Regions from separate parts of the Cytobacillus sp. C11.1 genome, predicted to be linked through region 2. Evidence: riboswitches for the same ligand, from Rfam matches in the RefSeq annotation. Region 2 holds a riboswitch; each other region holds the start of a gene.
The links. Region 2 has a riboswitch for thiamine pyrophosphate ahead of AC3ZVC_RS24185 (YkoF family thiamine/hydroxymethylpyrimidine-binding protein). Riboswitches for the same ligand answer to the same signal wherever they lie in the genome.
Positions count from the first base shown of each region.

Region 1: it holds a riboswitch for thiamine pyrophosphate, as region 2 does, so the genes downstream of both, AC3ZVC_RS17310 (3-oxoacyl-ACP reductase) here and AC3ZVC_RS24185 (YkoF family thiamine/hydroxymethylpyrimidine-binding protein) in region 2, are expected to answer to the same signal.
Region 3: it holds a riboswitch for thiamine pyrophosphate, as region 2 does, so the genes downstream of both, tenI (thiazole tautomerase TenI) here and AC3ZVC_RS24185 (YkoF family thiamine/hydroxymethylpyrimidine-binding protein) in region 2, are expected to answer to the same signal.

Region 1 is NZ_CM176935.1:3,487,202-3,497,239, forward strand. Features, by position in the region: gene AC3ZVC_RS17295 (CBO0543 family protein) at 182-697, opposite strand; gene AC3ZVC_RS17300 (Cof-type HAD-IIB family hydrolase) at 835-1,584, shown strand; gene AC3ZVC_RS17305 (OsmC family protein) at 1,644-2,096, opposite strand; TPP riboswitch at 2,253-2,364, shown strand; gene AC3ZVC_RS17310 (3-oxoacyl-ACP reductase) at 2,480-3,241, shown strand; gene thiM (hydroxyethylthiazole kinase) at 3,260-4,072, shown strand; gene thiD (bifunctional hydroxymethylpyrimidine kinase/phosphomethylpyrimidine kinase) at 4,085-4,909, shown strand; gene thiE (thiamine phosphate synthase) at 4,899-5,576, shown strand; gene AC3ZVC_RS17330 (hypothetical protein) at 6,468-6,782, shown strand; gene AC3ZVC_RS17335 (hypothetical protein) at 6,895-7,179, shown strand; gene AC3ZVC_RS17340 (exodeoxyribonuclease III) at 7,250-8,005, shown strand; gene AC3ZVC_RS17345 (replicative helicase loader/inhibitor) at 8,085-8,363, shown strand; partial or broken gene AC3ZVC_RS17350 (DUF3817 domain-containing protein) at 8,447-8,745, shown strand; gene AC3ZVC_RS17355 (dicarboxylate/amino acid:cation symporter) at 9,210-10,038, shown strand, end outside.
Region 2 is NZ_CM176935.1:4,862,478-4,872,515, reverse strand. Features, by position in the region: gene AC3ZVC_RS24210 (D-glycero-alpha-D-manno-heptose-1,7-bisphosphate 7-phosphatase) at 1-455, shown strand, start outside; gene AC3ZVC_RS24205 (alpha/beta-type small acid-soluble spore protein) at 522-722, opposite strand; gene AC3ZVC_RS24200 (energy-coupling factor transporter transmembrane component T family protein) at 893-1,672, opposite strand; gene AC3ZVC_RS24195 (ABC transporter ATP-binding protein) at 1,659-3,353, opposite strand; gene AC3ZVC_RS24190 (ECF transporter S component) at 3,337-3,933, opposite strand; gene AC3ZVC_RS24185 (YkoF family thiamine/hydroxymethylpyrimidine-binding protein) at 3,935-4,540, opposite strand; TPP riboswitch at 4,813-4,913, opposite strand; gene AC3ZVC_RS24180 (Cof-type HAD-IIB family hydrolase) at 5,140-6,006, shown strand; gene AC3ZVC_RS24175 (coproporphyrinogen III oxidase) at 6,438-7,955, shown strand; gene AC3ZVC_RS24170 (long-chain fatty acid--CoA ligase) at 8,099-9,724, shown strand; gene AC3ZVC_RS24165 (enoyl-CoA hydratase) at 9,885-10,038, shown strand, end outside.
Region 3 is NZ_CM176935.1:388,191-398,228, reverse strand. Features, by position in the region: gene thiC (phosphomethylpyrimidine synthase ThiC) at 1-1,384, shown strand, start outside; TPP riboswitch at 1,414-1,522, shown strand; gene tenI (thiazole tautomerase TenI) at 1,849-2,457, shown strand; gene thiO (glycine oxidase ThiO) at 2,458-3,579, shown strand; gene thiS (sulfur carrier protein ThiS) at 3,594-3,797, shown strand; gene AC3ZVC_RS01955 (thiazole synthase) at 3,799-4,566, shown strand; gene AC3ZVC_RS01950 (MoeB/ThiF family adenylyltransferase) at 4,563-5,582, shown strand; gene AC3ZVC_RS01945 (hypothetical protein) at 5,641-6,081, opposite strand; gene AC3ZVC_RS01940 (bifunctional metallophosphatase/5'-nucleotidase) at 6,804-8,462, opposite strand; gene AC3ZVC_RS01935 (NAD(P)/FAD-dependent oxidoreductase) at 8,472-9,674, opposite strand; gene AC3ZVC_RS01930 (ATP-binding protein) at 9,837-10,038, shown strand, end outside.

The DNA of each region.
Region 1 (10,038 bases), 1.4 Mb from region 2:
AATTTTTTAACAATATATTATAAGTATATAAAAAAGCGCAAACCAGTAGGTTTACGCTTCATTATTTATTTACTTTGTTCCTTATAAGGTAAACCCACATTAATACATAGGTTGTGAAAAGCAGAAGCAAAAATAAAAAGGTGGATAAATTATGTTGGACGAGCAATATAATCACCTCATTTTATTTTAGGCTATCCAATGGAACCGGAAATAATAAGTAAAAAATAATCGCTGCCGGCAAAGAAACAAGCATAGCAGCTGCAGGCTTTCGATAATGAATCCGAATGACAGCAAACAATATAATGTTTAGCCAAATGTTGTGCCAGCTATTCCAGCCATTATCATAAACAAACATGCCTTTATGGGCAAATAAAGCCTGGATGATAGTGAAGAAAGTAATCCAAACCGCTGAATAAATAAATGCATGCTTTTTATTTTGCGGATAACGCTGCAGGTATATGATCAGGGCCATGGGAGTAATAAAAAATGTAAAAAATAAATTAATGATGGAATGATTGATCCACTCAGCAGTAATTCCTCTGAATGCCCAAAGTGTATGGTTATAATAAAGCATGTTGTAGGTCAGATTAATTGCAATAAAATACAAAACGGTAGGGTATTGTTTCTTCCATTGTGACCAATCTATAAAGCGGTAAGCAAATAGAATCCATACCACCACAACAAGTAGTAAATACATAGCTTCTCACCTTTCGGGAAATATATATACAGCTATTTCCAATTTATTTAAAAGTATTCATCTTTCAGAGGCTTTCCTTTGAATGGAATAGTATTTCTTTATATAATGTCTTTATTGTTTAGGAAAGGGAGATTATGATGCCAGAAAAAATGAATGCACCGGAGATAAAATTAATCGCTCTTGATATGGATGGAACTTTGTTGAATACGAATGACGAAATTCCAGAGGAAAACCGAGAGGCGATACGCGAAGCAAAGGAAAAAGGGATCGAAGTTATTCTAAGCACCGGCCGTTCCAGACTTACAGCCAGGGACCATGCGGACTCGCTTGAATTAAACTCCTATTTAATTACGGTCAATGGAAGTGAAATTTTTGGTCCGGAAGGGAATTTAATTTCGAGAACCCCAGTTGACTCTACTATAATGGAATGGATGTGGACATTATCTAAAACACATAAAACCCATTTTTGGGCTACCAGCTGCGATCAGGTCTGGAACAATGAAATGCCTGAAAATATCCATGACCATGAATGGCTGAAATTTGGATTTGATATCACTGATGATGAAGTACGGGAAATCATTCATAAGGAGCTCCAATCAAAGGGTGATCTGGAAATTACCAATTCAAGCTTAACCAATATTGAAGTGAATGCACTTGGCATTAATAAAGCAAAAGGAATCCAACAGGTTACAGAAATTCTTGGCATTTCCATGGAAAATGTGATGGCAATGGGTGATAGCTTAAACGATATTGCGATGATTGAGGAATCGGGATGGGGAGTTGCAATGGGAAACGCCCAGGACATTGTTAAAGAAACAGCAAATGCTGTGACTGCTTCAAATGATGAAGCTGGTGTTGCGAAAGCGATTCGGAAATGGGCTTTATAAGTTTTTCGAACTGGCAGGCACCTTGAGAAAAAATATTTCGTAAACCGCTTAAATGGTATTTAAGCGGTTTTACGCATAATTTCTGCTTCCAATTCAACCTCAACATTTCCTTTAATGGCCCTTGAAATCATGCAGGAAGCTTCAGCTTTTTTGGCCAGTTTCTGAGCGAGAGCGAAATCTCTCTCTGTGGCGTCAGTCTTCAGGATGATTATAGGCCGGTGGATAATTTTTTTGTATGTAATAATCCCATTGGTGACATCAACAATCCCAATGGATTCCATGGTCAAGTCTTCTTTTTTAAGTTTACTCCGTTCCATCATCGCTGCAAGCGTAATAATATAACAGGTTGCAGCTGCTCCTAATAGCATTTCATCCGGGTTTGTGCCAATTCCCGGACCATCCATCTCAGGCGGTATTGATACCTTCGTCTTTAGTTGTCCGGATTCTATTTTTCCAACATCATTGCGCAGGCCCGGCCAATGTGCTTTCAAGTAAAATTGATGTTCTGCCATAAGAAAACCTCCCAGGATACACTGCTATTATCGATATAAAGACAACGTCTAAATTGCACTTATTCACTACTATTAACGATATAGAGACAACGACAGAATTGCAAGACTTTACAGATTTCCATTTTCAAGCTAAGATGAAATCAGCCAACTAAATAGTTTTACTGCTAGGGGTGCCCGATGCGCGGGCTGAGAAAGAAACCGACCTGTTTTTTTACCCTTCGGACCTGATCTGGATTATGCCAGCGTAGGAAAGTAGTAATAGCGGGAACGATCATTCCTTCTCATTTATTATTCTGCCAGGTCCATTGATGGATCTGGTTTTTATTTTGTCAGAAAATAAGCCAATAACTAGGTTGGACACATTCATGAAAAGGGGAATTCAGATGAAACTTCAAGACCAAATTGTGCTCATCACAGGAGGGAGCAGAGGCTTGGGCAGGGAGACGGCCAAAGCTTTTGCAAGAGAAGGTGCGAGGGTGGTTATTAACTATTTTCATAGTGAAGAGAAAGCTTATGAGCTGCAAAGTGAAATTGGTGAACGTGCTATTGCCATTCAAGCAGATATCCGGGACAAAAGACAGGTTGTGGAACTGTTTGAAAAAGCGAAAAACCACTTTGGAACACCCATAACGACTATTGTTAATAACGCACTTGTAAACTTTCAATTTGACCCTGTTTCCAAAAAAGATGCAGAAACGATTGGATGGGAAGACTTCCAAATCCAGCTGGAGGGCGCTGTTCGAGGAGCTTTAAATACCGTTCAGGCTGGCTTGGCTGATATGAAACTAAACGGGTTTGGACGAGTCATTTCGATTGGCACAAATCTATTTCAGAACCCGGTTGTTCCGTACCACGATTACACGACCAGCAAGGCAGCCCTCCTGGGATTTACACGTAATATGGCTAACGAACTTGGGCAATACGGCATTACGGTAAATATGGTATCAGGTGGCTTATTAAAAACCACGGATGCAAGCGCAGCTACTTCAAATGAAGTCTTTGAAATAATTGAAAACTCTACACCATTGAAAAAGGTTACCGATCCGGCAGAGGCAGCTGATGCAATTGTATTTTTCGCATCTCCATGGGCAAGGGCTGTTACAGGCCAGAATCTTGTCGTGGATGGCGGACTTGTTATGAACTAATTGTGAGGGGGACTTATGATGAATATTTACGAGATTAGCAGTCTTTTAGAAAAAGTAAGAACCGCAAATCCGCTCGTACATAATATTACAAATGTTGTGGTAACCAATTTTACTGCCAATGGACTTTTGGCAATTGGAGCATCACCGGTTATGGCTTATGCGCATGAAGAGGCGGCTGATATGGCGAAAATAGCCGGAGCACTGGTTCTGAACATGGGAACTCTTACGGAAAAAGAAGTAAAAAGCATGCTGATCGCAGGAAGGTCAGCCAACGAGCATGGTGTTCCCGTAATCTTTGACCCAGTAGGTGTTGGGGCAACTCCATACCGTACAGAAACCGCCAAAAAATTATTAAAGGAATTAAATATTTCCATCATTAGAGGAAATGCGGCGGAAATAGCCAATGCCGCCGGCCAGCAATGGAAAATTAAAGGAGTAGATGCGGGGGAAAATCAGGGGAATACGACTGAACTTGCTGGAAGGGCTGCAAAAGAGCTTGGCACCATAGCAGTCATAACAGGCAAACAGGATGTTGTTTCAGATGGAGTTTCAACGTACACCATAGAAAACGGACATCCCTATTTAACAAAAGTAACAGGTGCGGGCTGCCTGTTGACTTCTGTAATTGGTGCATTTTCTACTGTGGAAAAGGATCCAGTTAAAGCAGCTGTTGCCGCATTGGTTGTGTACGGAACTGCTGCCGAAATAGCAGCAGAGGCAACGAATGATAAAGGTCCGGGAACGTTCCAAATTGAATTTTTAAATAGCTTGTTTAACATTACCGCTTCAGATATTGAAAAACTCGGTGCTTTTAAAAAAGTCAGCGAATAGGGAGGAGTTAAAATGATAATAAACAAAGCATTAACTATAGCCGGATCAGATAGCGGTGGCGGTGCCGGAATTCAGGCTGACTTAAAAACGTTTCAGGAACTTGGCGTTTTTGGCATGTCAGCATTAACTGCCGTTACTGCCCAAAACACAAAAGGCGTTCAAGAAGTTTATCCGATGACTCCAGAAGCAGTCGTTGCACAAATCCAATCGATCGGGGAAGATCTTGTGCCCGACGCAGTCAAAACGGGGATGCTTTTTAATGCAGAAATTATCGAGAGAGTATCCCGTGAGATTACGCGGCACCAATGGGAAAATGTTGTCATCGACCCAGTAATGATTGCAAAAGGGGGTGCGAGCCTGCTGCAAAAGGAGGCCATTGCTGCTATGAGGGAATATCTGATCCCTTTATCGATTCTTATCACGCCAAATATCCCGGAGGCAGAAGTTCTAACGGGATTGAGGATTAAAACGGACCAGCAAAAAAACGAAGCAGCAAGAAAGCTGCATGATATGGGCGCAAAGAATGTCATGATAAAAGGCGGGCATGCTGAGGCTGAAACCGATGCTGTGGATCTTTTATTTGATGGCCAACGCTTTTATGAGTTTAAAAGTAAAAGAATACAAACGGTTAATACACATGGAACCGGGTGCACTTTTTCGGCAGCCATAACTGCAGGCCTTGCGGAAGGGATGACTGTTTTGAGTGCTGTGGAGCGCGCCAAGCAGTTTATCCAGGCTGCTATTGAAGATGACCTGCAGCTGGGCAGCGGGCATGGACCTACGAATCATTGGGCTTATAACCGAAGGAAGAAGGAGACTTTTGTTCATGGCAGTTAAACCTGATGAAATGAGAAAATTATTAAGGGTCTACTTTATTATGGGCAGTGTAAACTGCAGCAATAATCCAGAAGAAGTTTTGCAGTCTGCAGTTAAGGGAGGTATCACCCTCTTCCAATTCCGCGAAAAAGGCAAAGGCTGTCTTCAAGGGAAGGAAAAGCTCCAGCTTGCAAAAAAAATGCAAACAATCTGCCGGGCAAACCATATCCCTTTTATTGTGAATGATGATATTGAGCTGGCAATTGAAATAGATGCAGATGGCGTCCATATCGGGCAGGAAGACGAGCCGGCTAGTATGGTTCGGAAAAAAATAGGCAATAAAATTCTCGGTGTGTCCGCCCATCATATAGATGAAGCAAGGAGAGCAATTGCTGAAGGTGCAGACTATCTTGGAATCGGCCCAATCTATCCTACCTCCACAAAGGAAGACGCAAAAGCCGTTCAGGGTCTGAGTTTTATTAATGAATTAAGAGCTTCGGAAATTAAGATACCTTTGGTTGGGATAGGCGGCATAACAGCGGAGAATGCGGCTCCGATTATCGGAGCTGGAGCAGACGGTGTTTCCGTCATCACAGCAATAAGCCAAGCCGAATCTCCGGATGCATCTGCACGGTTGTTATATGAAGCGGTTCATAGAGAAGTGATCAAGCAAAAAAATGCCCATTAGCTGTAACGGGTTCCGATACCTGTCACTTTTTATAAAAATACGTTTGAAAATCTGTTTATTTTTGTTATACATTTTGTCCTGCAAAATGCAGGGCTTTTTGTTATGTAAGAATATTACAAAGTGCCATCTAATGTATAATGCATTTTATGGCCAAAGTACTGTTATAAAACTAAATGTTGATTTCACTGTGTTTGAAAAATAACCGGAAAAATTCCTTTTAAAATGGGAAACACCCATATTTCCTTAAGAATAAGCGGAGTTTTTTCGCTTATATGATCCAAATCTTTGAATTTTGGCTTATTTAGAGCAGTTAACCGGAATTCCTCCGTTTATCTCTGCTTCTTAAGCTTCCTCTATATACTTTAGGCGGAAATTCTCCGCCTATTAATTCTCATACCTATACGAAAATCATCAATGAATAAACACAGAGCTAAAGAGAAACTTAGTTTTGTAACTAAAAAAAACAGCATTTTGCAATCCAATTTGCGAGGTAACAGAAATCTCTGTAACCTTACATTTCGAAATACAAATTGGACCACATTTTCAAGCCTATTTTTATAATTATTCGCGTTATATCAATAAAAAATGACCATCAAATTCACATACAAATTGATGGTCATTTTAATATACATATTGGATTTTTGTGACAGGTAAAAGAACCCGTTACATTAGCTGGGCATTTTTTTATATTTAGGTTGAAAAGAGAGCTATTTGCCAGGATTTTAGCAGAAAATTATTAATAATGGGAGTTTAAACAAGAATGATGTCCCCATTGAATGAAAGCATGAAAATTCCATTCATTTTCCGATTTAACCGTTTGAAGTTATCCCGTTTAACCCATTCTAATGATGGTAGCTTTTTAAAAAACAATGAAAAAAGAGGGATGGAGAATTGAAAAAATGGATGGTTGCCGGTCTCTATATCCAAGGCATAGTCTTATTACTTATTGTGTATTATGGCTTTTTCATGGGTTTGGTTGCTGCTGAAACGAAAATAACGGAAATTGAAGGAAAGGTAGAAGAAAAATACCTTCAAGCTTCAATCGATAATTACTTAAGCAATTATGATATGCACCAGGAATACTGGATTCGTATGGAGGGTGGAGAATCCGTAAGGTTGACTGCCTATTTATACAAAGGAGTTCAGCCGGGGGAAAACATCAAATTGGTGCAGATGAATGCCGGAACTATGATTTTTAAGCAATAGGTACTGCTTCATAGCAGGCCTCTTTTTAATGCCAGGTTTCCTTGTCAGAATAATTTCTATATTTTACAATAGTTTTATTGCTGCTTGGATAACCAAGTGCGGGGGTGAGTTATTGAACGTTTTGAATTGGATATTTACAAACAAACAGACACTTTCCGAGTTTCTGGCGGTAAGTGTGCTTTATTTTTTTGTGCTGCTTTTTCTGGATTATCTTAAATTAAACCTCCTAGGGGGACTTGTTTTCATAATAGGAGTCCTGCTTCTAGCCAGACTGCTTGAAGCATTAGTTTCGCTGGCGCTTGGCGATCATGACCAGGAGATCCCCCTAAAATACTATATCGCAATGTTTTTAATTGTACCGGTATTGTCATTCATGGTGCGGGCAGCGATTCTTTAAGTGTGCAGTGGAGCCTTATTCATGTTAATCTGATAGTCTGGTAGATTTTCAACGTAAGGAGATTTTTTCAATGAAACTTGTTTCCTGGAATGTGAATGGAATTAGAGCCTGCGTGAAAAAAGGCTTTATAGATTTCTTTAATGATGTGGATGCGGATATTTTTTGTATCCAGGAATCCAAATTACAAGAGGGTCAAATAGACCTGGTTCTCGAAGGTTACCATCAGTATTGGAATTATGCGATTAAAAAGGGGTATTCGGGTACAGCCGTCTTTACCAAACAAGAACCGCTTTCGGTCCGGTATAGCTTAGGCGATAGTGAAACAGAGCCGGAAGGAAGAATTTTAACCCTTGAATATGAAGAGTTTTATCTTGTGAATGTCTATACGCCTAACTCTCAGCGTGATTTGGCCCGGCTTCCTTACCGCCTTAAGTGGGAAGAACGGATTTGTGATTATCTGTTGGAACTTGATCAGATCAAGCCTGTCATTCTCTGCGGAGATTTAAATGTTGCCCATCAGGATATTGATTTGAAAAATGCAAAGTCCAATCGCGGCAATTCCGGTTTCACCGATGAAGAACGCGGGAAAATGACCGGACTGCTGAATTCAGGATTTGTTGATTCTTTTCGTTACAAATATCCGGAGGCAGAGGGCGCCTACACCTGGTGGTCTTACATGGCTAAGGTACGCGAAAGGAATATCGGATGGCGGATCGATTATTTCATTGTCTCTGAGAGACTCAAAGATAAGATAAAAGATGCACAAATTCACTGTGACATAATGGGAAGCGACCATTGCCCGATTGCTCTTGAACTAAATATTTAACCCCTGGATCAGAACAGGGGTTTTTATTTTTGAAAAATCCGGCAATACTTGTATTACTATTTCATAAAGGGCTGGTAAGATGAATAAAACAGAAATGCTAAAACTTTTTGTTCTTATTGAAAGGGTATATCCGGGTTTTAGGATTAAAAATGATATCGTTCAATATTATTTTTCGCAATGCCAGGACATAGACTTTGACGAGGCGATGGGTTGCATTAAGGAGCATATCAGGAAAAGTCCCTATCCTCCGTCAATCAGCCATATTGCGGCTAAAAGCTTGAGTAATCATTTAGCTCCAACAGGTTTTGAAACTTATTCCTGGCACGAAGAGTATGTCCTGGCTAACGATATTTCTTAGCAGCCTACTATGGTATCTATCCTTAAGACAATGCTATAATACATGGGTATGGATAAAAAGAAATGAAGGTTGAGGTTGCTTTTATGCTAAAAACACCGATCGGAAAATTCAGATTCATGGGCTTTCTTGAGGAGGATCTCTACTGCTCCTCTTATTTATAGCCATGCCTCTTAAATATGCTGCGGGCATTCCGGAAGCTGTCAGAGTTGTTGGCTCTCTTCACGGGTTCCTGTTCATCACTTATCTTTTCGTCATTGCCTACACGACTTTTAAAATCAGATGGTCGCTAAAATGGGCTGCAAGTGCAGTAGCAGTGGCATTTATCCCATTTGGCAATTTTATTTTGGATATCTTTTTGAAAAAATCATCCTTAACAGATTAATAGAAATAGAGAGAGCCTGCGCTATGCAGGCTTTTTCATTTTCCAATTCTCTTACAATACCTGCCAAAATTTGTGATAAGATAAAAGAAAGACTGGGAGCCCTGCAGACAAAATGCTGCAGGGCTAAGAACAGTTACTACGCTTGGCAACTTAATAAACTGCATAATCCGACCAAGTTTTGAATAATTATTTTAATGTAAGCGCTTTCTTATTTTAAGGCTGTGTTAAAGCTCAAGGCTAATTTTTAGCAGCCTGTTGATTGACGCGGAAGGCACAAGATCCTCGAAAATGCATCTGCATTTCCTTCTGCGTTGTGTATTTAAGGAATATTCAAAGTCCTTCGGGAGTGCGCTAAAAAGGGAGGCTTATTGCTTGAGAAGGCTCCCGGACCCTTCGCTGAGTGCCTGAATTGGAAATCAACAGGCAAATTTAACATAGTCACTATTTAAAAAGGGAGGTTGATTATGTCTTTAACCAAAAAGATTCTCATTGGTATGGGCTTGGGGATTGTGGTTGGCCTGATTTTGAACTTGGCGCTGCCTGGGTGGTATGATGCCGCTTCCACGTATGTACTGGTACCTTTAGGGAAAATATTCGTCAACCTGATTAAAATGCTAGTCGTTCCAATTGTCATTGTGTCATTAATTTTGGGTACTGCCGGAATTAGCGATCCGAAAAAGCTTAGCCGGATTGGCGGCAAAACGATCTTATTCTTTCTTATTACAACGGCTATCGCCATTATTTTAGCTTTGGGAGCCGGACTATTGTTCCAGCCTGGAGCGGGCGATTTCCAGCTTGATGGTGCAAATTTTGAGGAAACGGAAGCTCCGCCTGTCATCGAAACGCTTGTTAATATCATTCCTGCAAATCCGTTTGGCGCCATGGTGCAGGAGTCGATGCTTCAAATAATTGCTTTCTCCATTTTTATCGGGTACGGATTATCAAGACTGGGGGACAAAGTAGCCGGTGTTCTCCGTCTTATTGAACAGGCGAATGAAGTACTAATGTATCTTGTCCAGGCAATTATGAAATTTGCCCCGTATGGCGCTTTTGGTCTGATTGCTGTTGCCATTGGCGGACAGGGCATGGATGCGATAATGGCAATGGGCAAATATATGTTTGCAGTGCTTTTTGTGCTATTGCTCCACTTAGTCGTCACATATGGTACTGCGATATCCTTCCTTGGAAAAATGAATCCAATCCATTTCATAACAGAATTCTCTCCAGCAATGGTTGTAGCTTTTAGTACCTCGAGCAGCTCAGCCACACTGCCCATTTCCATGAAAACAGCCC
Region 2 (10,038 bases):
TAAACAAGCCGGAACAGTTATTTTTGCTTGAAGGCGCAGCTGAAGCAGTTGCAGAATTGACAAAAGCAGGTTATGAGATTTTTGTCGTGACCAATCAGGGCGGCGTCGGACTGGGCTACTTAAAAGAAAAAGAATTGAAGAGAATCCATGATAGGCTGCAGGAGCTAATTGCAGAAAAAGGCGGCCATATTAAGGAAGTAGCTTATTGTCCGCATAAACCAAAAGCGGGTTGCGGATGCCGGAAGCCAAATGCAGGTATGCTGCTGGATCTTGCAGAAAGATATAATCTTGATCTTGCCAGCAGCATTATGGTTGGCGATCACGAGCGAGATATTGAAGCAGGTAAGAAGGCAGGCTGTAAAACAGTTTTCATTGGTTCAGACCCGACAAAAGCAGATATACAGGCTAATTCACTGTTTGAGGCAGTAGAAGATATTGTGGAAATGCTTAATTAAGAAAAATAAAAGCCGCTTCGCAGATTGCTGTAAGCGGCGTTTTATTTTTCGATAATTGCCTAAAAATTAGCGTGCTCCGCCAAGCTGTTGTTCAGCCATTTGGACAAGGCGCTTTGTGATTTCCCCGCCTACTGATCCATTTGCTCTTGAAGATGTTTCCGGGCCAAGGTTCACACCGAATTCTGTTGCGATTTCATACTTCATTTGATCAATTGCCTGACTGACTCCTGATACTAAAAGCTGATTAGAATTGTTGCTTCTTGCCATGTAAATCATCTCCTTTGGTGTAGTTTTCTTGATTGTTACAATCATAGCTTAAGAAGGGCAATAAAAATTTATTCATAGGTCCAGTTGGTAATTAAAGGTATTTTTACTGCTGACAAGTTTGTTATACTTTTTCATAGGGAGCATACCGCATATAAAATCAACATATCCCCTCACAGCTCACCGTTATACAGCTGCAAATAGCCAAGCTTCCAGGAGGTGTATGCACTTAATAGAACTGCTGCCACCATAATAACGGAAAATGCCAGGTCTTTCCATGAAACTGTGATTTTATGATAGAATTGCCTGTTCTTATCGCCGGTGAAACCTTTCGATTCCATTGCCATGGCTGTTCTTTCTGCTTTGCGGATGGCCCCGGCAAGCAGAGGGACTGCATACCTTTTAAGCTCAGCTAATTTTTCGGAAAAAGACCTTGCTTTACCCACCCCCCTTATCCGGTGAGCACTTCTGATAATCTCAAATTCTTCTTTTATTAATGGCAAAAATCGATAGCCAGCCATAATGGCATATGCAAGCTTCGGTGAAAGCCGGCATTGCTGCATTAAACTGAGCAGAAACTCTGTTGGCTTTGTGGTTAAAATAAACAAAAGGGACAGCGACGTAAAGCTTAACACGCGCAGCCCAAGTGAGAGGGCACGCTGAAAGCCTTCCTCAGTTAACGTTAAGATGCCCCAAGCCCATAGGATGGTTTCTCCTTGATCTATCCTTGAAAAAAGAATAGCTGACCAGATGTAAATGAACGCCATAAACAAGAAAGGCGAGAATAACAACAGCCACTTCTTAATTGACACCCTTCCAAGTAAGAGGGTAGCACTCGCTGTTATTATCAGGGTGAGCAAGGGTGTGAGCGGATCAAAAAAGATAGATAAAATTAGTACGCAAATCACTACAGTGAGCGCTTTTATACTGGGATTAATGTCATGTAAGAGCATAATATCCACTCCCCGTACGGATATCGTTCTTGAACTTTTCAAAGTATGGAAGCTGAAGGGAGGCCTGCTTCATAATTTCCTGTTTGTTCCATAGGTCATCTGGCGTTCCATCATAAATTATTTCTCCATCTGAAAGAATAATCACTTTATGGGCATAGGACTGGATTAGATCCATATCATGGGTGATCATAATGACGGATCCTCCGTCATATATCTTCTCCTCTAAAAGAGCCATAAGTTCACGTGCAGTATTGGCATCCTGTCCAAATGTAGGCTCATCAAGCAGCAGCAAATCTTGATTATTCACAAGCATGGTTGCAACACTTAGCCGCCGTTTTTGCCCTTGGCTTAAGGAAAAAGGGTGAAGGTATGCCTGCTTATGTAAACGAACCTGCTTCAGTATAGTTTTGGCTGTTTCATTTATTTCCGCTTCTTCCATCTCCATGACTTTTAGGCTGAATACAATTTCTTCAAACACAGAATCTGTAATAAACTGATGTTCCGGATTCTGGAAAATGTAGCCCATTTTCTGCCTCAATTCATTCTCCTTCCATTTGGAGAGAGTACGTCCAAGAAAGGAAATCTCCCCGGAGGAACCCAAATTTAATCTGGAGAGAAGTCTGGAAAGTGTGGTTTTACCGGATCCGTTCGGGCCTGCTATTGCAATAAATTCCCCCTTTTTAACAGAAAAGCTAATATCTTTTAACAGTTCATTTCCGCCTTTGCTAAAAGAAAGTCTTTGGACTTCAAGAATACTTTGATCCGCTGTGCCAGTTAAAACATTTTTCTTTTTTTCAAAAAGTCGAACTGCTGAATCAGGGTCTGCTAATCCATTAATTAGTTCATTTTGATTTAGCGGAAGGGCGGACCCGGAGTATAATCCGGCTTTCTTTGCTATAAGGCCAGCTCTTACTGTGCTCGGCAGCCAGATTCCTTCTGACTGAAGCTCCTCTGCATAATCAGTAAAGCAGGCATCCGGCTTGCCATTAAATAAAATTTCGCCCCCTCGGTTTAAAACCAGACAGCGATCAATTTGATCAATCCAATCATCCAGTTTGTGTTCAATGATCAGCAGTGTAAGAGAAAGTTCAGTTCTAAGCTTCTTGATTATGCTGGCAAGCTCGCTGCTTGAGGCAGGATCCAAATTTGCTGTCGGTTCATCAAGAATCAGGATCTCCGGTTCCAATGCCAAAACACATGCCAAAGCCAGCTTTTGTTTTTGCCCTCCTGAGAGGGTGTGAATCATAGCATGTTTATATGGGAGAAGATTGACAAGTTCAAGTGCATGATCAATCTTTGGCCCAATATCCTCAGGAGGAATATTCATATTTTCCAGTCCAAACGCCAGTTCATCCTCGACGGTTACCATGCAAAACTGGCTTTCAGGATCCTGAAATACCATTCCAATGCTTTTATTAATCTCACCAGGCCTGAATGAACTCAGCAATTTTCCCTTAAAAGAGGCCCATCCTTCAAGATGGCCATCTACAGCCTCCGGGTACAATTTATTTAGGCAAAGTGCAAGTGTACTTTTTCCGCAGCCGCTGGGCCCGAGAATAAGAACTGCCTCCTCAGGATAAAGGTTTAAATTCACATCATTAAAAACAGGATTTTTCTCTTCTTCATGCCGAAAAGTAAGCAGCTTTGTCTTTAGAATAGCCTCGTTACGCTGTAATTCCATTGTCCGGTTTTCCCCTTTTCCGTTCCTTGCCGATCGGGAAGCTGCTCAATGCACCTGTTTTTGCTAGACTTTCACTCAGCCATTTTCCGAGTAAACCTGCCAGTAAAGCGCCACTTGCTAGCCGGACGAAAAACATGGCTGTCACATAACCTGGTGAAAGTGCAGCATAGCCTGAGATAAAGTAACCCCATATAAAACTTGTGACAGATGAGCCCATACCTGCAGTGATTAAAACCCAAGTCCGGTAATTACTCCATTTTGTAGCCGCAAAAACAGCTTCTGCCCCAATTCCTTGTATCATTCCAGAAAGGATAAGGCGCGGGCCGACAGCATTGCCAATCATGATCTCAACCGTTGCGGCAATGGTTTCCGATAAAAAGGCAGCCCCGGGCTTTCTGATAATATAGGCAGCGATAATCGAAACGATAAACCAGATTCCAAAGATAATATCATAGCCAATCAAGCCGAACAACCCATAAAGTACGTTTCCGAATTGAAGAAAAACGAGATAAACCACCGCAAACACAACAGCCAAAACAGAAAGGACGATCACTTCACGAAGCTTCCATTTTTCAAGCATATTATTCAGCCCCCTTATGGGAAGGGCTGTTCGCAGACATATTAACTGTCATAACAATATGCGTGGAATCACTTTTTTTACATCCCTCGAATGCTTCTTCAAGCGTTTTAAAAACAGCATGTGCATCTCCATCAAGTCTTGAAGCATAATGGACACCTTTTGAAAATGTGCCCTGTGATTTCGCCAGCTCTACCTGGTCCATTATGACATCCATGTATGTAGGGATCCCCATTGGATAAAGAGCAAATTGGGCGGCAACTTTCTGAAGGAAACTTGCCGACTTTTCCTTATTCGCTCTCTCTTCATTTTCAGCAAGGTAAGCATCACCTGCCGTATCTCCAGGACAGCCGTTTGAAAAAGTGCCATAGAAAACAACATGGTCGCCATGCTTGGCTGCTTCCAGGTAAATGGCTTTTACAACATCAAAGACATGAATGGAACGGCCGCGCACACATGTGCTGACATCATCAGTTTCCATCCATACCTTGCTTGTGTCCACTTCATTCAGTGCCGATAAAATAATATCCACAAACCGGTCAGACATAGGATAAATAGAAAATCTGCACCCTGTAATCTCGCTTGTTCCACATAAAAAATTTTCTTGCATACTGTCATTCCTCCTAATTTTTTATACTGTTAATCTTGCCTGTTGATTTCCTCCCCAGGCACTCAGCGAACCGCAGGCGGTCGGGAAGCATCCTCGGCGCATAGTGCCTGTGTGATCTCCCTATGACTCGCTTCTCCCGCTGTAATCCGTGCCTTCCGCTCCAATCAACAAGGGGCTGAAATCAACATTTAGCTTTAACACAGCCTGAAAAATAAAAAACTGCATTTCCATGAGGAAATGCAGTTGAATGTTATCAATACATAAAAAATGATAGCCGTCCACCTGCACTTCCCCACGCTGGTATTATCCAGATCGGGTCATAAGGGTCAGAACGGAATGTTCTTCTCAGCCAAAAGCTCCCCTAGTGCAAACTTGATATGCAGTTTTTATTTGACTCCATCTTAATACGCGAACATTGAATTGTAAATGGATAATTTATAATTCTTTGAATTAAAAAGTCTCTCAAATTGAAATAGTCAGGCCAATTCCTACAAGCTAAAGAAAAATGTTTGCATTGTCCATGTCATGTTCTAATCAATTGCATTTCTTCATAAAAGTGTAATAGGACAATTTTACACCGAGAATAGGGGGCAAAGTAGATGATATACCGAATGCTTGCTTTAAATATTGATGGAACACTTCTCCAATCAAATGGAAGACTTCATAAATCCACTAAAGAAGCGATTGAATATGTACAGCAAAAAGGAATTTATGTAACGCTTGTAACGTCAAGGAGCTTTCCTTCTGCAAAGAAAGTGGCGAAAGCACTGAAAATTAATTCTTTGCTGGTCACACACAGAGGGGCTTATATTGCAGCCTCTCAGGAAAAACCAATTTTTGTAAAACGCATACAGGAAGATGAGACGTTTGAAATCGTGCGCCTGCTTGAAGGCTTTACATGCCAAATCAGGCTGGTGCACGAAAAATATTCCCTGGCTAACAAAACAAAACTAAATTCCAATATGCTTGCTAAAACAGTATTTACTACAGGTGATCCCATCTTTTACTCACAGCAATTTGTAGATTCATTGAGCGATACCATTTTGGATGAACCTGTCACACCTCCAAAAATCGAAGTCTACTTTGAAGATAAAGAGGACCTGCAAGATGCTCATGCTTCTATTAAAGGCATGTTTCAAAACATCGACATCATAAAACTGAATGACTTTCGCATGGATATTGTTCCGGCAGGAGTATCCAAGGTGAACGGATTGCTTTATTTGGGAGAACATCTGGGAATCTCAAGAAACCAAATGGTCGTTATTGGCGACTCTATAGATGATCTGGAAATGATTGAAGCAGCCGGCCTCGGTGTGGCAATGGGGAATGCCCCGGCGGAAGTGAAAAAAGCTGCAGACTGGCTAACCCGATCCAATAACCAAAACGGAGTCAGCTATATGGTCAAAGAGCACTTCCGCAAGCAGCATCCGATCGAATTCCTGAGGAAAATGAATCTTTTAAAATAAAGAAAACAAAAGAGAGTCGATTATGCTAATCGGCTCTCTTTTTAGATGTGAAAACCAACGCATATAATTGGGAAATTGACGCAAGCAAGGGCGATAGGGACGCAATGCAGGCTGATGTGGAAATATGACGAAAAAAGGAGAGAACGACGCAAAGACTCGTGAAAATAACGAAAAAAAGTGCCAGGAGGACGCAAGCCCATTTGGGCACGAAGCAGTAGAGGCAGGACCCAAAAGCAGGATTCCGGCTTAAATATATGCTAAAAACAATTTACCAATCTATTAGGAATCTTTTACCCTATATTGACCTCCTTTACCTGTTTCTGTACACTTAAAGAAGTTTGTCAGCAACAAAGAAAATCTACTTTTTAGCTGCCGTTAGCGAACAGAATGATGGCAGTTTTCATTATATTCTTTTTAAAAAGGTGATCGCTTTGAAAATTTCGATATTAGGTATACAGGATGAACGGTTTCATCGGCCGCTTCGCCTAATTGGAAATCTATTTTTCGAGGAGTGCGAAGTGGTTTTAGGAGAAGCTTCAGAAGCTGATTTAACGATTGGTTTTCGCCTGGAACAAGGTGCGAGCTTTAAGGCACAAGCAGAACTGGCCGACAAAGAAGGCGAAAAAAGGCTGGCTGTTTTTGAAAAAGCATTCGTGCCTGCTAAAACGGAGAAAGAGAATTTCAAACAAGTGAAAAATGCTGTTTCACATGTATATTTGACTGTTCTGCAGGACTGGACAGGCATCACGCAAAAGTGGGGGATTTTAACAGGGGTCCGCCCTACGAAACTTCTCCATCGCGCAATGCAAAACAAGACGCCGCAGCATGAAGTCCATCAGCAGCTGAAGGAAGAGTATTTGATTACGGACGAAAAAATTCAGCTTATGCAGAATATCGTGGATAGGCAGCTGGCTGTTGTTCCGGATTTATATAAGCTCCAAAATGAGGTCAGCATTTATATTGGAATTCCTTTTTGTCCGACAAAGTGTGCTTATTGCACGTTCCCGGCATACGCCATTAACGGCAGACAGGGGTCTGTGAACTCCTTCCTTGGCGGTCTGCATTATGAGATGCGCAAAATTGGCGAATGGCTGAAAGAAAATGATGTTAAAATTACGACTGTTTATTATGGCGGCGGGACACCAACAAGCATTACTGCGGAAGAAATGGATTTGCTTTATGAAGAAATGTACACGTCTTTCCCTGATGTAAAAAACATCCGTGAGGTAACAGTGGAAGCCGGCCGTCCAGATACAATTACACCTGAAAAACTGGAAGTGCTGAAGAAATGGAATATTGACCGCATCAGCATCAATCCGCAGTCTTATATTCAGGAAACGCTGAAGGCAATCGGCCGTCATCATACAGTGGAAGAAACAGTTGATAAATTTCACCTTGCCCGCAATATGGGGATGAACAATATTAATATGGATTTAATTATCGGTCTTCCTGGGGAAGGTGTATCCGAGTTTTCCCATACTCTGAATGAAACGGAAAAACTGATGCCGGAATCTTTAACTGTCCATACATTATCTTTTAAACGTGCATCGGAAATGACGAAAAATAAGCAAAAATATAAGGTTGCCGATCGGGAAGAAATCGAAAGAATGATGAAGATGGCGGAAAATTGGACGAACGAGCATAACTATAAACCCTATTACTTGTACCGCCAGAAAAATATTCTCGGCAATCTTGAAAATGTCGGCTATGCACTTCCAAACCAGGAGAGCATCTATAATATTATGATCATGGAAGAACTGCAAACAATCATTGGCCTTGGATGTGGAGCCTCAAGCAAATTCATTGATCCACAAACAGGAAAAATAACTCATTTTGCCAATCCGAAAGACCCGAAGTCATATAATGACAGCTTCGAGCATTATGCTGACGAGAAATTGAAAATATTAAATGAACTGTTTAATAAAAAACAAAAATCCCTGGCTGAATAGGCGGGGATTTTTTTGTGCTTACTTTTAGAAAATTTTGATAAAAATTAAAGGACTTTATCTTAAATAAATAGAATGAAAGAAATAGGTATAACTGTTTATAAGCTTATATAAAATGAAAGCGTTTACAAAAAGGGGGATTAGGAATGATGATGCAAACGCCTTTGACTATGACGCAGATGATTAAGAGGGCAGAACAGTATTTTCCAAAGAAAATGGTCGTATCCAGAACGTCCAGCGGAATTCAAAGATTTACATATAAAGAAATTGCAGAACGAACCCGTAAGCTCGCAGAAAGCCTGCAGAAGTTAGGGGTTGATAAAGGAGATAAGGTCGGAACGCTAGCCTGGAATCATCATCGCCATCTTGAGGCTTATTTTGCGATCCCATGCAGTGGAGCCGTCCTCCATACAATTAATATCCGCCTGTCGCCTCAGCATATTTCCTATATCATTAATCATGCTGAAGATAAGGTGCTGCTAATCGATCCCGACATTGTTCCGCTAATCGAGAAGGTAAAAGATGAACTCAAGACCGTCAAGGCATTTATTATTATGACCGACGACAAAGAATTGCCGGAAACATCGCTCTCCCCTGTTTACCATTATGAAAAATTGGTTGAAGAAGCAAGCGGAGAATATGAATTTCCTGATGATTTGGATGAAAATTCAGCTGCAGGGATGTGCTATACCTCTGCTACAACCGGCAATCCAAAGGGTGTCGTATATTCACATCGAGGGATTGTCCTCCACAGTATGGCACTGGGAATGGCCGATAGCGCAGCTGTTAGCGAGAAGGATATAGCACTTCCGGTTGTCCCAATGTTCCATGTAAATGCATGGGGGCTGCCATTTGCTGCTGTTTGGTTCGGGACGACACTTGTACTGCCGGGCCCTTACTTTACTCCAAAGCTGCTGGCTGAGCTCATCCAGTCGGAAAAAGTAACCATTACAGCCGGGGTGCCGACAATCTGGCTGGGCCTTTTAAAAGAGCTGGATGAAAACGAGTATGATATGAGTTCGCTCCGTTCGGTGCTTTGCGGCGGATCTGCAGCTCCGAAAGGTATGATTAAAGCGTTTGAGCAAAAACATAAAATTCCTTTCATGCATGCCTATGGAATGACTGAAACCAGTCCGCTTGTTGTCATTTCGACTCTAAAAAGCTATCAGGAAGAGCTTTCTGCGGAGGAACAGCTTTATATTAAAGCCAAGCAGGGCATCCTTGTTCCAGGTCTGGAGATGAAGGTTGTCGGCAAGGATGGGGAAGCCGCTTGGGATGGAAAGGAAATGGGCGAGCTTGCGATAAGAGGCCCCTGGATTGCTTCCGAATATTACAAGGATGAACGGACAAATGAAGCGTTCCGCGATGGCTGGCTGTATACGGGTGATGTCGTGACAATTGATGAAGAAGGGTTTATGAAAATTGTTGACAGAACGAAGGACTTGATCAAGAGTGGAGGAGAATGGATATCCTCTGTAGATATAGAGAATACCTTAATGGCACACGAAGCAGTATTCGAAGCAGCAGTTGTTGCTGTGCCTCATAAGCAATGGCAGGAACGGCCGGTGGCGTGTGTTGTCTTAAAAGAACCTTTTAAAGGCAAGACAACGAAAGAAGAATTATATGAATTTCTTAAACCGCAATTTGCGAAGTGGTGGCTTCCGGATGATATTTTGTTCCTTGAGGAGATGCCAAAGACTTCTGTTGGAAAATTTCTAAAGATGGCATTAAGGGATCAAGTTCAAAAAAAATATACAGGAAATACACAGTAATACACAGTAATACACTAATAAAGGGCAGCATCCTTATTTTAGGTGCTGCCTTTTATCTATGAAAATAAATGACAAAATTTAAAATCTTTAGACATAATGCTTTTTAAATATAATAATACTCTTTATAATAAAAGAAGCGAAGAAAAGGAGGGGAAGGATTTTGGCAATAGATTTTGTAACTGATACTGTCAATCTGCAAATCGATGGGCGTGTTGCAGCCGTTGAGATGAACAGGCCGGAATCATTAAATGCATTAAATATTGAAATGCTAAAGGGTTTATTGGCGATAATGAAGGAAGTAAGCCATATGGATG
Region 3 (10,038 bases), 520 kb from region 2:
AAATGTCACCCAGCTACACTATGCCAAAAAAGGGATCATTACTCCCGAGATGGAGTTTATAGCCATTAGAGAAAATATGGACCCTGAATTTGTTCGTTCTGAAGTAGCAAGGGGCAGGGCAATCATTCCTGCCAATATCAATCACCCGGAAACGGAGCCAATGATAATCGGCAGGAATTTCCACGTTAAAATTAATGCGAACATTGGAAACTCTGCAGTTTCATCCTCTATTGAAGAAGAGGTAGAAAAAATGACCTGGGCTACACGCTGGGGAGCAGATACGATTATGGATCTATCCACAGGTAAAAATATTCATACCACACGTGAATGGATAATCAGAAACTCTGCAGTCCCAGTCGGCACAGTTCCAATCTATCAAGCCCTCGAAAAGGTTAACGGCATCGCCGAGGATCTTACGTGGGAGGTTTATCGTGACACCCTAATTGAACAAGCGGAGCAAGGGGTTGACTACTTTACCATTCATGCAGGTGTTCTTCTTCGGTATGTTCCGTTAACAGCAAAACGGTTAACCGGAATTGTATCGAGGGGCGGATCCATTATGGCCCAGTGGTGTTTGCATCATCATAAAGAAAACTTTTTATATACTCATTTTGAAGAAATCTGCGAAATTATGAAATCCTATGATGTGGCCTTCTCACTGGGGGATGGATTGCGGCCGGGATCGATTGCAGATGCCAACGACGAGGCTCAATTTGCAGAGCTCGAGACTCTTGGGGAACTGACCCAAATTGCCTGGGAACACGATGTGCAGGTTATGGTAGAGGGACCAGGCCATGTTCCAATGCACTTAATTAAAGAGAATATGGATAAACAATTGGAAATCTGCAAGGAAGCGCCATTCTACACACTCGGCCCCCTTACCACTGATATCGCTCCCGGATATGATCATATTACCTCTGCAATCGGGGCTGCCATGATAGGCTGGTTTGGAACCGCAATGCTTTGCTATGTTACCCCTAAAGAACATTTGGGTTTGCCGAATCGGGATGATGTCCGCGAGGGTGTCATTACTTATAAAATAGCTGCACATGCCGCGGATTTGGCAAAGGGACACCCAGGCGCACAAAAAAGAGATGATGCCCTGTCAAAAGCCCGGTTTGAATTCCGATGGAGGGATCAATTCAATCTATCACTGGATCCTGAACGTGCATTGGAATACCATGATGAGACGTTGCCGGCTGAAGGGGCAAAAACAGCACACTTTTGTTCCATGTGCGGGCCCAAATTTTGCAGCATGAGAATTTCTCAGGATATTCGCAATTATGCTAAGGAGCAAAGGCTTGGTACGGAGGAAGCGATAAAGAAAGGCTTGGAAGAAAAAGCAGATGAATTCAAACAAACGGGTGGAAATATTTATCAGTGAAAATAATCTTTTCTTAATTTAATAGCCATTACATTCGCTGGGGGTGCCTGTTTGCAGGCTGAGATTGAAGTAAATACTTTAAGACCCTTGGAACCTGATCTGGAATATACCAGCGTAGGGAAGTGGAGGATCGGGGATATTAAAAGCCCCGTACAGCCGCTTTCTTTTTTTGGAGGCGGTTTTTTATTTGTAGGCTCTCTTCTAAGCGATTGGTTGTTGAATAGGTTCATTGAGACAAACGAGGTTGGGTTGATTGGAGCGTAAGGTGCGAGACTCCGGCGGGAGGAGCGGGACAGGTGAGACCCCACAGGCGCGCCGAGGAGGCTCACCGCCCGCCCCGCGGAAAGGGAGCATCCTGGAGCGGAAATCAACCACTCCTTATTACTTTTAAAAACAACAATGATTGCGAAAACAGCCTATTTGTTAAACAGTAAATAGCATTTAAAAAGAGGGGAGATATCGCGATGACGAAACAGCTGCATGTTATATCGGATGGAAAGCTTTCTCTAGAGGCTTTCGCTGAAATAGCAGGTGAACTTGAACCCTTTACAGATAGATTCCACTTACGGGAAAAACAGCGAACCTCAAGGGAGCTATATACAGGATTAAAGCTGCTTCTTAAAGAGGGAATCCCTATTCATAAAATCGTTATAAATGATCGGGTGGATGTTGCGTGGGCCTTTAAAACGGGTGTGCAGCTTGCTTTTCACAGTCTGCCAGTCCACGTTGTAAGAAGGCATTTTCCTGATATGCCAATCGGCTGTTCCGTACATTCTCTTGAAGAAGCCGAAGAGGCAACCAAACAAGGAGCAGATTATGTTCTGTTTGGCCACATTTTTGAAACAGATTCTAAGAAGGGAGTTCCGCCAAGAGGAATTGGGGCATTGGAGGCTGTTAAAAAGAGAAATGATATCCCGGTATTGGCTATTGGCGGCATTAAACCTGAGAACGTTCCTGAAGTTGTGGGGGCGGGAGCAGATGGCATTGCTGTGATGTCAGGGATTTTGCAGGCAAAGGATCCTGTTGAGGCAGCAAAGCTATTTTTAAAGAAATTAAACGAGGAGGGACAGTGAATGAGAAAAGTGTATGACGCCGTTATTGTTGGGGGAGGCATTAACGGAAGCTCCATTGCTTTTCAGCTATCGAAAAGAGGATATAAAGTAGCTGTTTTGGAAAAGGGGAAAATAGCCGGCAAGGCTTCCGGAGCCGCAGCTGGAATTTTAGGTGCACAAACGGAGCTGACAGAAGATGGACCGCTTTTCCAATTGGCATGTAAAAGCCGATGCATGTTTCCGAGACTTGTCCCTGAACTTGAAGAGCTATCACATGTACATATTGGCTATGAAAATAAGGGCATGTATAAGGTGGCGGCTGATGAAGATCAAGAGCTGGAATTAAAAAGACTAATAGAAAGCCAGCGAAAAGCGGGTGAGCAGGCTGAGTGGCTTTCGATTGATGAACTGATCAAACGGGAGCCATCCGTGTCTGACAAATTGCGGGGTGCCATGTATATACCAAATGATGGCCAGGTTCAAGCATATGAATTGTCACTTGCCTTTGCAAAAGCTTCAAGGGCCCTCGGCGCAGAAATCTATGAGTATACAAGTGTATCAGAGCTTATTTTAAAAGATGAAAAAGTTCATGGGGTCATAACCGACCTGGGAGAATTCCTGGCAGAATCCGTTATAGTCGCCACCGGAGCCTGGAGCAGGATGCTTCTTGAAAAAACAGGCTTGTCACTGCCGATTATTCCGGTTAAAGGAGAATGCTTCTCGGTCGCTGCCGAGAGACCGCTTATAAAAGGGACTATTTTTTCACATGGATGCTATATCGTTCCTAAGCGATCAGGGAGATTAGTAGTAGGAGCGACCGTTAAGGTAAATTCATTTGATGAGAAGGTAACTCTTGAAGGGATATCTTCGCTGATGGAAAAGGCGAAAAACCTGATTCCGGGCATAGCGAATGCGGAATGGGAGCGTGCCTGGACAGGAATCCGTCCGCAATCGGCTGATGGCCAGCCTTTTTTAGGAGAACATCCTGCCTACAGGGGATTATATATTGCGGCTGGTCATTTCAGGAATGGGATCCTCCTTGCTCCGGCAACAGGAGAGCTCATGGCAGACATCCTTGAAGGGAAAACAGAGACATCAAACCCATTCGAGCTGTCCCGCCTTGAATCTATAGCCCATTCGTAAAAAGGAGTGCTTTTATGAAAGTTGTCATTAATGGGGAAGGTATTCAGCTTCCGGATACAGTCAATACCGTTCCCCTTCTGCTCAAACATTTCGAGCTGGAGCAAAAGGTAGTCATTGTTGAATTAAATCAAACTATTTTAGATAAATCGATGCATGCTGAAACCGTTTTAACGGATGGAGATCGAATTGAAATCGTACACTTTGTAGGAGGCGGATGATATGTTGAAAATTGGACCCTATGAATTTAACTCACGGCTGCTGCTGGGAACTGGAAAATATCCAAATTTTGATGTTCAAAAGGAAGCGGTAGAAGCTTCTGATACTGAGGTGCTTACGTTTGCTGTACGCCGCATGAACATTTTTGAAGCGAATCAGCCCAACTTTTTGGAAAAGCTGGATTTAAAGAAATATAAATTGCTGCCCAATACGGCGGGAGCAAGTACAGCCGAGGAAGCTGTCCGGATTGCCAGGCTATCCAAGGCTTCGGGGCTTTGCGACATGATCAAGGTTGAGGTAATCGGCTGCAGCAAGACACTTCTCCCCGATCCGGTTGAAACACTTAAAGCAGCAGAAATCCTATTAAACGAAGGCTTTATCGTCCTTCCGTATACCTCTGATGATGTAGTCCTTGCAAGAAAGCTGGAAGAACTGGGCTGCCACGCGGTAATGCCATGTGCTTCGCCAATTGGTTCAGGGCAGGGAATTATCAATCCTGTTAATCTACAATTTATTATTGAACAGGCTACAGTGCCGATTCTTGTAGACGCCGGGATTGGGAGCCCCGCAGATGCGGCATTGGCCATGGAGCTGGGGGCAGATGGAGTCTTATTAAATACTGCTGTTTCCTCTGCCAAAGACCCGGTCAAAATGGCAAAAGCAATGAAACTGGCCATTGAAGCAGGGCGGTTAGGCTACGAGGCCGGCAGGATGCCCAAAAAACGGTACGCAACAGCAAGCAGCCCGGCGGAAGGAATGGTTTTTAGTTGAATGTGCGATACTCCCGCCAGATCTTATTCCCTCCAATCGGCAAAGAAGGCCAGAAAAAGCTTGGAGAAAAACATGTTTTAATTGTGGGCGCTGGTGCATTAGGTGCTGCAAACGCAGAAACGCTCGCAAGGGCAGGCGTCGGCAAACTAACAATCGCCGATCGCGATTATGTGGAATGGACCAATCTGCAGCGCCAGCAGCTTTATTGTGAAGAAGATGCTGAGCAAAAAACGCCAAAAGTCATTGCCGCAGCTAACCGATTGAAAGCCATTAATTCAGAGGTGCAAATCATCCCCCGCATTATGGATGTTGGGGTACAGGAATTAGAAGAGCTGATTGTAGGTGCAGATTTAATCATTGACTCAACAGACAATTTTGATATTCGCTTTCTAATCAATGATATAGCTCAAAAGCATAGGATTCCATGGATCTACGGAGGCTGTGTTGGAAGCTACGGATTGAGCTATACTATTTTGCCGGGGGTTTCACCTTGTCTGCAATGCTTGATGGACAAACTGCCATTAGGGGGAATCACCTGCGATACGGCGGGTGTTATTCAGCCTGCCATTCAAATGGTTGTCTCTCACCAGTCTGCAGAAGCATTAAAAATATTAGCAGAAGACTTCGAATCATTAAGGGGGACACTTGTCTCTTTTGATATTTGGAAAAATCATTATAGTTCTATTAACGTATCTTCTCTAAAAAATCCTGAGTGTTCATCATGTGGGAGCAGCAGAGCATACCCCTTTCTATCTTATGAAAATCAGACAAAGGCAGCGCTGTTATGTGGCAGGGATACCGTGCAAATAAGACCTTCAGCCCTTCAGAATATTGATTTTGCCTACCTGGAAAAAGTCCTGGTGTCTCAAGGAATCAAAGTAGAGAGCAATCCTTATTTGGTTTCGTTTTCGATCGGCGAGAAGAGGTTGGTCGTCTTTAAAGATGGAAGAGTGCTGGTTCATGGGGTAAAAGACGTTCTCCAGGCTAAAAGCCTGTATCATCGCTTTTTAGGTTAACGTAAACATAAAAATGCGCCTCCGAATGATATATCGGGGGGCGCATTTTTATTTGGCCTTACCGGCTTTTTAACAGAAGTTTATCCAATTCCCGTACTTGATCATAAGCGTTTACTAGATGTTCAGGTACCAATGTCCGTCCATATTCCCACGAGTTTCTTTCAATTACAGACATCAGCTGCTCTATTTCCTCATCTTCTCCGTACATTAAAGTCTTGATATCATGTTTGTTTTTCTTGAAATCCAGATAATAGCCGATTTCATGATAAAGAAGCAATTTGACAATATTTTCTTCAGTCTCTCTGATTTTGAAATTAATTTTGGCTATGTATCCGTTCACTTGCAGGTAGTTAAATTTTATTGTATTAGTTGAAACGTTATAGTTCATAGGAGCATTAAGTTTATTGTTGAATTCATAGTTTATATTCAAACGATGTTCTGCTAAGGTGTTTTTAATAATCTTCTCGATATCCCAAATATAAAGCACTTTGTTTATCACAATCCTTTCCTATAATTTGTACCGTTGACTTGATTATACAAGCATGCTGGAAAGGGGAATAGGCTTTTCATGTGAAATAGGTCTAATTGGTTAGAAACTGGCAGAATCTGAAATAAAGATACGGTATACCGTTAATGTTAAACGGGGGATTTGGATCATGTACAGTATAGTAAGTTAAGGAAATAGCAGGTAATTTAAAACCTATTTAGGTTAGAATGGCAGTTATGGTGACGCTGTTTCAATTTTTTTGACTCTGTTAAGTTTGCCTGTTGATTTCCGCTGCAAATCAACAGGGTGCAAAAACAACAATAAGCTTTAACAGAGCCTTTTTGGTTTTGGGTTATATGACAATTTGCGAAACTGTAAAAAAACGAACGAGAGCTGATTAGTCAGGAATTCTTATAGTTGTTGTACCAACTCATAAATACATTTGTGAAAAAAAATGAAAATAGAGCTGCAAGAGCAGAGATTAGCAGGTTTCTCATTGAGTCTAAACCATAAAGCTGGAATCCGATAAGCAGGGAATAGTTTGAACATAATCGTATGTTATCCATTACAATGGCTGCTTTTTGAAAAATAGGAAAGAAAACTCCAAAAAGCATCAAGAAATAAGTATATTTTTTCATGCCACCACTCTCTCATTAACTATTTTTTATAGAAAAGAATATGCGGCCAGTCCGATTTTTATTAGAGAAATTAAGAAGGGCGAATCCTCATGTGTTTCAGTCACGAGGATTCGCCCTTCTTTCGTTATCTATTTTTCGAATCCGCCCCTCAATCTCCGTACTAAACGGCTGCGGCAGCTTTTGAATATAATCGACTAACGCCTCAATATCCGTTGGCCCAGTTTCTCTGTTTGTTCCTTTACGGAAGACGGTGAAATTGTCTCCGCCTTCAGCCAGATAGGTGTTTACGGCGACTGAATAGCTCTGGCCGGGATTGAGCTTTGTTCCATCCGCTAGGGTGATATCGATTACTTTTTTACCGCGGGGCAGGCTGTCATCCCATGTGTAAGAGAGACCAGATATCTGCAGGATTCTAGTAGCATTTGGCTGCCATTGCTGATTCAGGACGTCGCGGATTTGCCTGCCGGTTAGATTCATTTTGACGAGCGGATTATTAAAAGGAAGGACAGTGTACAGGTTGCCCCAAGTCACGCTGCCTGCATCAATGTCAGCCCGGATTCCGCCGGGATTGATGAAAGCGAAATCAGTGTTCATGGCAGCGAGCTGGGAGTCGGCAATGAGATTGCCAAGAGCGGATTCACCGCTTTGATTCCGTTCGGCCGTAATCCGATTCGCAGCAGTTCCTACTTCTCTGTTTACAATCGGTTCAACTCTTTTCTCATAATTCTCGATCATCCGGGTAATGTCGCTAGCGGGTTGGATATTCTCGTGATAAGCGGTCATGATTTCCGCCTGCTTGCTGACAATATCCTTTGTGATCCGGTCGATTTCAATATCCACATCTGAAAAGGCCGTTCCATATGAATAGGATTGTACCAGCAATTTCCCATCAACTACGCTATTTAAATAAGCATGATTATGGCCGCCGTATAGAATGTCCACTTCATCGTCCACATTTTTAGCTAATTCGATTAACGTGCCGGTGGGCTGTTCCCCGCTTTCTTTTGACTTTCCGGGTATATGGGCCAGCACAACAATTGCTCTGACTCCTTTTTTCTTTAGCTCGCTGGCATACTTGTTAATGGCTTTTGCTTCATCTGTAAACGTCAACCCTTTTACCCCGCTTGGCGCCACAAGATTCGGTGTTTCCTTCATGACGACTCCAATAAAGCCAATCGGTATCCCGCTTCTTTTTAAAATTTTATAGGGAGGAAGGAGGGGCTTGCCTGTATGATTGCTGATCACATTAGCTGCCACCCATGGAAATCGGGATCCGGTAAAACCTGCGGTTGCCGTAGGTTTGACGCCATACAGAAGCCGAATCAGTTCAGCAGCTCCTTCATCAAATTCATGATTGCCGACTGTTCCAATATCAAATCCCATCCTATTGAGGAAATGGATGGTGGGTTCATCCTGTAAAAGAGCCGAAACCGGAGGACTTGCTCCGATCATATCACCGACATGAAGCAGTATCGTACTTTCACTGTCAGCTGCACGCTGGCGAAGGTAGGCAGCCAGGTAATCAGCGCGGCCGGCGGACTGGCCATTGACCTGCCGGGTTACATTCAGCTGGCCATGGAAGTCGTTTATGCCCAGGAGCTTAATGTGAGGATTTAGCGACTCTGAACGTTCGTCAATATGGCCGTGATAATCTTCTGAAAGGCCCTGTTTATCCCAGGCTGCGGGTACTGATACAGTCTGCCAAGGAAACAGCCACTGTACGCTCACCAGTAAAATAATCATAAAGTTATTCATATTAACCACCTAACTGCGATCCAGCCGGACAATATCTGCAGCCGGATGGTAGTTATATTTTATTAAATCCCGAATAATCATGGCGCCAATCATGCTGCAGACTGTTCCATTTCCTCCGAATCCAAGCAGTAAGTAAACGTTCTTATGTTTCGGATGTTCACCGATTAAAGGGAGGCCGTCAAATGTATTGGCATAAAGCGAATTGTACTCATACTCCACTTTCGCTTTTAAATTAGGGAATAGCTCTTTGACAGATTCCAACAGCTTTTCTGTTTTCCGTTTAAATTCTTTTCTGCCATATTCGCCAAGAGGCTCGGTTTCATCAAGGCCCCCGGCAATGAGCCGTTTTTCATCACTAAGGCTAATATATAAATATGGCCGTTTCGTTTCCCAGATCAGGCAATCTTCGTACCATCGCTCACGGTCGCTGAGAGGATCGGTAACAACCGCATGTGTCCGGGAAAGGGTGATTTTTTTCGTGTTCATAAAATCCAGCGTATCATAGCCGGTTGCAAAAATAACTTTTTGGGCGGAAATAGTGCCGCCATTTGTTTTAAAAGTATGTTTCTTATCACCAAGTTCGTAATCCTTCATTGCCGTGTTTTCGTAAATCTTCACACCTTTGCCGGCTGCACTCTCTGCCACTGCCTGGCAAAATTTCATTGGATTTACCCGGGCATCACCAAGGGTATAAATCGCACCTGGTTTGGTGAATGGAAACTTGGACTTGATTTCCTTTTCATCCATGAAGGCAACCGGAAAATCCAGTTTGGATAAGAGCTTATACTCAGCTTTCAGCTTTGACAGATCGCTCTTGCTGCTTGAAAAATACAAGCTGCTTTTCTTTTCAAAGCTTGATTCGGTGCCGGAAGCAGCTGCAATGCGGGCAAGCTCATCTATTGCTTTTTGGCTGAGCTTATAATAAGAGACTGCTTTCTCATCGCCTATTTGTATGATCAGGTCAGTTAGCAACAGATCGGACATGAAGTGAAGGACTCCTGTGTTTGCGGATGAAACCCTGGCACCGATTTTATGTTTCTCGATCAGGACGGTATCCACTCCATACTCTCCAAGCAAAAAGGCACACAAAGCTCCGGAAAGACCTCCGCCTATAATTAACACATCGCATTCCAAATCATTGTCAAGCTTTTCGTACTCGTTGGAATTCCTGCTTGTCTCCGGCCAATATAATCTGCCCTGAAAAAGATCCATTTGGAGATCGTCCTTTCTGTGAAAAATAGCAGTTTATTTTTCCACGAAAGGTTCCTTATTATGTGTAAAGGCATAAAAACGAAAAAGACCAAGATGACAAAGGAAGGAAATATTATTAGAATATTAATAGATTTATAAATTTTCGTTCATTCCGGGGTGCCTATGAAAACCAAAAAACTTCCGATGTCTCTGCAAACAAAGATTATTGGTTCTAACATATTAAATACCATTTTTATCATATTAATTTTTCTCGTAATTTCTTTAGTGATTGAATATAAGCATGTTGAAAAGCAAATGGGCAACCAGGCTCTTCAGCTGGCCATCGCTGTATCGGCCATGCCTACGGTTGTATCTTCTTTTGAAC